Regions from separate parts of the Candidatus Njordibacter sp. Uisw_002 genome, predicted to be linked through region 2. Evidence: predicted binding sites of a transcription regulator. Region 2 holds the regulator's gene; the other holds the start of a gene.
The links. The regulator sigma-54, encoded in region 2, starts transcription at its own class of promoters, with help from an activator protein. The targets are predictions, from matches to a motif close to ANTGGCATNNANNTTGCTNT.
Positions count from the first base shown of each region.

Region 1 (3,922 bases), 770 kb from region 2:
GGTTATATGATGCCGATATGCCAGAGTATGCTGTAGCGATTGACGTGTATGGTGATTGGTTGCATGTACAAGAATACGCAGCTCCCAAGACTGTTGACGCTGAAAAGGCTCAACGTCGCCTAGAAGAGGTGATGTTAGCGCTGCCTCAAGCGCTGCAGGTTCCAGAAGAACGTATCGTGTTGAAACAGCGTCGTCAGCAAACGGGTAAGGATCAGTACCAAACTCATGACGAAAAAGGTGAATACATTCAGGTTCAAGAAGGTGGCTGTAAGCTGCTAGTTAACCTTAATGATTATTTAGACACAGGCTTGTTTCTAGATCACAGGCCTGTGCGTCAAAAAATTCAACACTTAGCTCATAACAAGCGTTTTTTAAACTTATTTTGTTATACCGGCACAGCTACTATGCATGCGGTGCAGGGTGGGGCGCACAAGTCTTTGAGTGTAGATATGTCGGCTACCTACCTGTCATGGGGTAAAAAGAACCTTGCCTTGAATGGTTTTAGTGACCAGGTCCATCGCTTTGAGCAACACGATTGTATGGAGTTTATTAAGAGTCATAAAGGTGAGTATGACCTTATTTTCCTTGATCCTCCTACATTTTCAAACTCTAAGAAAATGGTAGGTGTGTTAGATGTGCAGCGTGATCATGCGTGGATGATTCACAAAGTGATGGATTTACTCACAGAAGATGGTTTGTTGATATTCTCTACCAACTATCGACGTTTTGAATTAGACGAAAAAGTGCTACAGCATAATCATGTAGTAGACATCAGTGATGAAACCTTAGATAAAGACTTTGCTCGTAATAAGAAAATCCATCGCTGTTGGGAAATTCGTAAATATAAGCCAGAAGTAGAAAATACGTCAGAATTCTATGACGCAGATTATGCTACATCCACTCCTGCATCTATTGCAGCAGTGAAAGCTGAAGCTAGGTTGGCTTATGAAGCTGAAGATAGATTGGCGTTTCAGGCTGAAATGAAACTCACTATTGCAGCTGAAGCTAAAGCTAGAGAAGAGGCTGAGTCTAACTCTTCAGCCAATGAATCTAACGACCTACAAAAGGCCTCTAGCGCTCCAGAAAAGGCCACTAGTGCCCCACAGCAGGCCGATATCACTCCACCCAAGGTTAAAGGGAAGTTTAACCCTTGGGTTAAGTAAGACTCATTTTTTAGTCTTGTGACGTAGCGCCGATTTTATGAATACTAAGGTCGGCGCCGTTAAACTCTTCTTCGTCAGTCAGTCTAAGGCCAATAAATGCCTTCACGCCACCGTAAACAATAAAGCCACCAACTAAGGCAATAGATAAGCCTAAAAGTGTGCCTATCAGTTGGGATATAAGGCTTACACCGCCTAAACCTCCAAACATTTCTAAGCCAAAAATACCTGCAGCAATACCGCCCCATGCGCCGCATAAGCCATGAAGTGGCCACACTCCAAGAACATCATCAATTTTCCAGCGGTTTTGGGTGAGCATAAAGGCATAAACGAAAAGTCCGCCGGCAATAAGGCCTACAGCTAACGCGCCAATAGGGTGCATTAAATCTGACCCTGCACATATTGCTACTAAGCCCGCTAATGGACCATTGTGAACAAAACCTGGATCATTTTTACCAATGACTAGTGCTGCAATGGTGCCACCTGCCATGGCCATGAGAGTGTTTACTGCTACCAGACCACTAATACCATCTAAAGTTTGAGCGGACATAACATTAAAGCCAAACCAGCCTATGGTTAAAATCCACGAACCTAAAGCTAAAAACGGGATACTTGATGGTGCAAAGGCGACAAGCTTGCCTTTACGGTAGCGTCCTTTGCGTGTGCCCAGCAGCAACACAGCTGCAAGTGCTAGCCATCCACCTACGCCATGCACTACTACAGAGCCTGCAAAGTCATGAAAACTTGCACCGAAGGTTGCTTCAAGCCATGCTTGAAAACCGTAATTACCATTCCAAGCAATGCCTTCAAATAAGGGGTATACGATGCCAACAGTTAAGGCAGCTGCAATAAGTAGCGGCCAAAAGCGCGCTCGTTCAGCAATGCCGCCTGAGATGATCGCGGGAATGGCTGCGGCAAAGGTCATTAAGAAGAAAAACTTGACTAACTGATAGCCGTTATTCGCGCCGAGTTCTTGTGCGCTAATAAAAAAGTGTTGATCGTAGGCGATCCAGTAACCAACAAAAAAATAGGTCACACAAGAAAATCCAAAATCAGTCATTATCTTAACTAAGGCGTTGACTTGGTTTTTATGGCGAACTGTACCTACCTCCAAAAAAGCGAAACCTGCATGCATAGCGAGCACCATGATGGCCCCCATAAGAATGAAGAGGGTGTTTGAGCTTTGCACTAAGGCTGCTACTGCACTTGTTGTGGCTTCCACTGGAACTCCTTAACTATAACCGCGCACCATTATGTTGCGCAGGATTTGTATTTTGGCATCGGTATTTTCGCCCTGTATTGGGGCGAGGCAATGCTACCTATGGGTGATAATGGTGCATTTTGCAACCATGCTTGCTAAATCACGCTTAAATGAGCGCTTTCTACTGTACAAAGCAAAGACCGTGCCAGAGGTTTAATGCAGGCAATAAAAAACCACCCTAAGGTGGTTTTGAAAGGCTCAAATGAAGATTACTTCTTTAAGTAAGAGCGTTTAGTTTCGCCGGTATATAATTGGCGAGGACGACCAATTCGATAAGGGCTATTAAGCATTTCATGCCAGTGTGATATCCATCCTACGGTACGAGCTACCGCAAAAATCACCGTAAACATTGATGATGGAATACCAATCGCTTTAAGGATAATACCTGAATAAAAGTCTACATTGGGGTATAGCTTGCGTTGAATAAAGTATTCATCTTCCAGCGCAATTTGCTCTAGGCGTTTAGCAATTTGCAACAAAGGGTCATTGTCTATGCCAAGCAGTGTGAGTACTTCATCACAGGTTTCACGCATGACCGTGGCGCGGGGATCAAAGTTTTTATATACCCGGTGGCCAAAGCCCATAAGGCGGAAAGGATCGTCTTTGTCTTTTGCTTTAGCAACAAAAGCATCTATGTTTGACACGTCACCAATTTCTTCAAGCATGTTAAGCACAGCTTCATTGGCACCGCCATGAGCAGGGCCCCATAAAGCGGCTATGCCAGAAGCAATACATGCAAATGGGTTGGCGCCAGAGGAACCAGCTAAACGGACCGTAGATGTAGAGGCATTTTGCTCATGGTCAGCATGCAGCATGAATATTTTATCCATGGCGCGGGCCAGCACTGGGTCGACATTACTGTCTTTAGTAGGCTTGCTAAACATCATGTGCAAGAAGTTTTCAGCGTACGTAAGCTCTTCACGTGGAAACACGAAAGGTTGGCCGATAGAATATTTGTAACACATGGCTGCCAAAGTTGGCATTTTGGCAATTAAGCGATGAATCGCTTTTTCTCTATGCTCGGCATTGTCGTTATCAAGTTGATCGTGGTAGAAAGCAGACAAGGCACCCACAACACCACACATAATCGCCATTGGGTGAGCGTCGCGACGAAAGCCTCTGAAAAATTGTATAAGTTGCTCATGCACCATTGTGTTGGTGGTGATTTCTTTTTCAAACACTTCCATCTGCTTTGCGTTAGGAAGCTCGCCGTGGATAAGTAGGTAGCAAGTTTCTAAATAGGTAGAGTTAGCTGCTAAGTCTTCAATGGCATAACCACGATGCAATAACACACCATTGTCACCATCTATGTAAGTGATTTTAGATTCGCAGGATGCTGTAGATACAAAGCCTGGGTCGTAAGTGAAAAGACCTTTGCTCACTAATTGACGTACATCAATCACGTCTGGGCCTGTGCTGCCTGAGTATATTGGCAGTTCAATTGGGTCCATACCTTCTATGTGAAGAGTGGCTTTTCTTTCGGACATTTGTTGGCTCCTGA
Region 1 covers NZ_CP159832.1:1,424,510-1,428,431, reverse strand. The annotation lists gene rlmKL (bifunctional 23S rRNA (guanine(2069)-N(7))-methyltransferase RlmK/23S rRNA (guanine(2445)-N(2))-methyltransferase RlmL) at 1-1,163, shown strand, start outside; gene ABXT42_RS06820 (ammonium transporter) at 1,174-2,382, opposite strand; gene gltA (citrate synthase) at 2,631-3,908, opposite strand.
Region 1: a site for sigma-54 is predicted at 2,552-2,571, ahead of ABXT42_RS06820 (ammonium transporter). Genes of this name have one in related genera too.

Region 2 (3,922 bases):
ATGAACAACTGTCCAAAACTTTCAATATTTTTTCTTACCTGCACCCTATGCTTTTCAAGTCCATTATCTTGGGCCCTTGATAGCGACCGCCAACAACCGTTGGAAATTGCAGCTGATCAAGCTGAACTTAATGAAGGTGAGGGTTTTTCAATATACTCTGGCAATGTCATTATTACCCAAGGCTCAATAAAAATTGAAGCCTCTACGGTTAAAGTTACCTTTAACGATGATGGCATAGATACGATGTTAGCCACAGATGGCCACCATGACGGCTTGGCCTATATGAGTCAGCAATCAGAACCTAACGCAACAGGTCAAAGTGAAGTGATGGAAGCGTGGGGTGAGAGCATTGATTTTCAAGTTAACACTGAGTTCTTAACTCTATTAGGTCGCGCCAAACTCATTCAACAAGGCAACCAATTTAGCGGGCATCAAATCCTGTTTGATATGCCCAAGGACAGTGTAAAAGCCTCCGGTGGTAAAGGTAAACGAGTTAATATGATATTTTTACCTAACGCTAACTAATATCCACTTAAAAAGAAGATCAACACCCACACATGCTTAACAAGATAGCTACATTAGAAGCAAAAAACCTTGCTAAATCATACAATAAGCGCGCTATTGTAAAAGACGTCAACATTCGTATTGAAGCGGGTCAAGTGGTGGGGCTACTTGGGCCAAACGGTGCTGGGAAAACCACTTGTTTTTATATGATAGTGGGTTTGGTGCAAGCGGATCGTGGGCAAATATTTATTAATCAAGAAAATATTTCTAATGAGCCTATGCATGGAAGGGCCCGCAAAGGTATCGGCTATTTACCCCAGGAAGCCTCAGTATTTCGCAAGCTTAGCGTAGCACAAAATATCTTAGCCATATTGCAAACCCAAAAAAACCTTACAAAAACACAACGTCTTGAAAAGCTAGAAGTCCTTTTGTCAGAGTTTAACATTACTCATATTCGAGATAGTCTTGGTCTAAGTTTATCAGGCGGTGAACGACGTAGGGTTGAGATTGCTCGTGCTTTAGCGAGTGAACCCCAATTTATTTTGCTAGATGAGCCCTTTGCGGGAGTAGACCCCATATCAGTAAAAGACATCAAACACATTATTAAGCAGTTGAAAGATAAGGGCATTGGCGTGTTGATCACTGACCATAACGTAAGAGAGACATTAGATATTTGTGACTTAGCTTACATCGTCAGTGAAGGCTACATTTTAGCCCACGGAACCAGTAGTGATATATTAGCGAATAAACAAGTAAGAGAGGTATACTTAGGTGACGATTTCAACCTATAGCTTTAACAAGAGCAAAGCCAAAGGTCTATCAAACAACTTTTTAGTAGCAATGAATTAGTATAACTATGAAAGCTTCTTTGCAACTCAAAGTGAATCAACAACTGTCAATGACACCACAGTTGCAACAAGCAATTCGTTTACTGCAACTTTCAACTTTAGACCTCCAACAAGAAATCCAACAAGCCTTAGACTCTAATCCCCTACTAGAATTAGAAGAAGAGTTTGAGCAGGCAGAAACTGACGCCTCAAATTTAGATGACGTCATCACGCCAGACGATAAATCCAATGACCAACTTACAGATGAGCAGCTAGCTGACAGTGACTGGCATGAGGAAATCCCAGTCGAGCTTGCCACTGACAGCTCATGGGATGATATATACCAAAGTTCCACTACACCCGCTACTGGTCATGCGGACGAGTTTGACTTTGACGCCCACAATAGCCACGAGCCAAGCCTACAAGAACACCTTGAGTGGCAACTAAATGTTAGCCGCTTAAGTGATATCGATCAGTTTATCGGAGCTAGTATTATTGATGCTGTAGATGAACGAGGTTACCTAAGTCAAACTCTAAGCGAGATTACACAAGGCATTAATGGCAACTTAATTCAGCAAGAGCAAGATGTTATTGAAGAGTATGAGACTCAAGCAGTATTAACTCTGATTCAACAATTTGACCCTATAGGTGTTGCTGCGCAAGACCTAAGAGAATGCCTGCTTATTCAGTTAAAATATTCGCCAACTGATACCCCTTGGCGAGAAGGTGCGATTGCCATCGTAGACAAATACCTAGATCTGCTGGGTAGCCACGACTACAGCACCTTAAGACGCCGTTCAGGCTATAAAGAAACCGAATTAGTTCATATTGTTGAATTAATCACTCAACTTCAACCAGAACCAGGCGTTAGCATTGCCTCAAGTCAGGCAGACTATGTAATTCCAGACGTCATGGTACAAAAAATTGACAAGGTGTGGAAAGTTTCATTAAACCCCAATTGCGCACCAAAGATAAGAATCAATCAACAATATGCTAATTTTGGAGGCAGCGGCAACGCTAGTGACAAAAGTTATATAAAAAATCACTTACAAGAAGCTCGCTGGTTTATAAAAAGCCTTGAAAGCCGAAATGAGACGTTGCTTAAGGTGTCTGCTCGTATTTGTGAAATACAACAAAAATTTTTAGAGCATGGCGAAGAAGAAATGAAACCTTTAGTGCTAGCAGAAGTAGCAGAGCACGTGGAAATGCACGAATCTACTATTTCTCGTGTAACTACCCAAAAATATATGCACACACCTAGAGGTATTTTTGAGTTAAAATATTTCTTTTCTAGTCACGTAGCTACCGCAAGTGGCGGAGAGTGTTCATCTACGGCCATAAGGGCAATTATTAAAAAGTTCATCGCGCTTGAATCAACACGTAAACCCTTAAGCGACTCAAAACTAACTGATATGCTGGAATCTCAAGGCATTAATGTAGCCCGAAGAACTATCGCCAAATATAGAGAAAGTATGAACATCCCTCCTTCCAATGAACGTAAACGCCTCAATTGAGCCCACACCATAAACAGGTTTAATAAAACCATATGAATATCAGTGACATTCTCACTCCAAAACGCACGCTCTCTGATTTAGCGTGCGCTAGCAAAAAACGCACCCTAGAGTCGATAAGCCAGTGGCTAAGCGACCAAATGAGCGATTTTGATAGCAAAGAACTATTTAATGCGCTAATCACCCGCGAAAAATTGGGTAGCACCGGATTTGGTGATGGCATCGCAATACCTCATTGCCGCTTAGCCAGTTGCACCCATGTCACTGGTGCGTTAGTCAGGTTAACTAACGCCGTAGATTTTGATGCCATAGACCAGCAGCCGGTAGATTTATTGTTTGTGCTTTTAGTGCCTCTTGAAGCCACCGACGAGCACCTACAAATTTTAGCCACCTTAGCAGGATGCTTTGGCCAAGCTGAATTTCGAGAGAGCATCAGACAGGCACCTGACGCAGATGCTATGTACAAAATTGCTATCGCATAAATGCCTCAAAAAGGGTATGCTATAGGGCTAATCTTGAAAAGCTTGAGACATGCTTTTAAATTGCTGTAACACTATTTTGTAGAGCTATTCTCGTAAGGTTTTGTGTATGATCAACCAAAAAATCACCATCATCAACAAACTTGGTTTGCACGCTCGTGCTGCGGCTAAACTTGTCGGTGTTACTGGGCGCTATGGTTGTAGTATAGAAATTGGCACTGAAGGCAAAATGGTCGACGCAAAAAGTATCATGTCAGTGATGTTGCTAGCCGCTTCAAAAGGCACAATTTTAGACCTTAAAGTCAGTGGAGATGATGCACAACAGGCCGTTGACGACATACTACACCTAGTCAACAATTTCTTTGACGAAGGCGAATAAGGCTGTAACTTCATGGAAACCCGCCTTCAAGAACTTAACGACGCCCTGGACAGTGGTGCTTTTATTCAAGCGCGCCACATGCTTAACCACACCCTAAAACCTGCTCATACAGCACATTTACTTGAATCCTCACCTCCTAGAGAGCGTGAACTACTTTGGAATTTGGTCAATCCAGAGTTAGAAGGTGAAGTCCTTCAGCATTTAAGTGACGAAATTCAAGCT
Region 2 covers NZ_CP159832.1:655,431-659,352, reverse strand. The annotation lists gene lptA (lipopolysaccharide transport periplasmic protein LptA) at 1-525, shown strand, start outside; gene lptB (LPS export ABC transporter ATP-binding protein) at 570-1,295, shown strand; gene ABXT42_RS03180 (RNA polymerase factor sigma-54) at 1,361-2,845, shown strand; gene ptsN (PTS IIA-like nitrogen regulatory protein PtsN) at 2,878-3,324, shown strand; gene ABXT42_RS03170 (HPr family phosphocarrier protein) at 3,431-3,700, shown strand; gene mgtE (magnesium transporter) at 3,713-3,922, shown strand, end outside.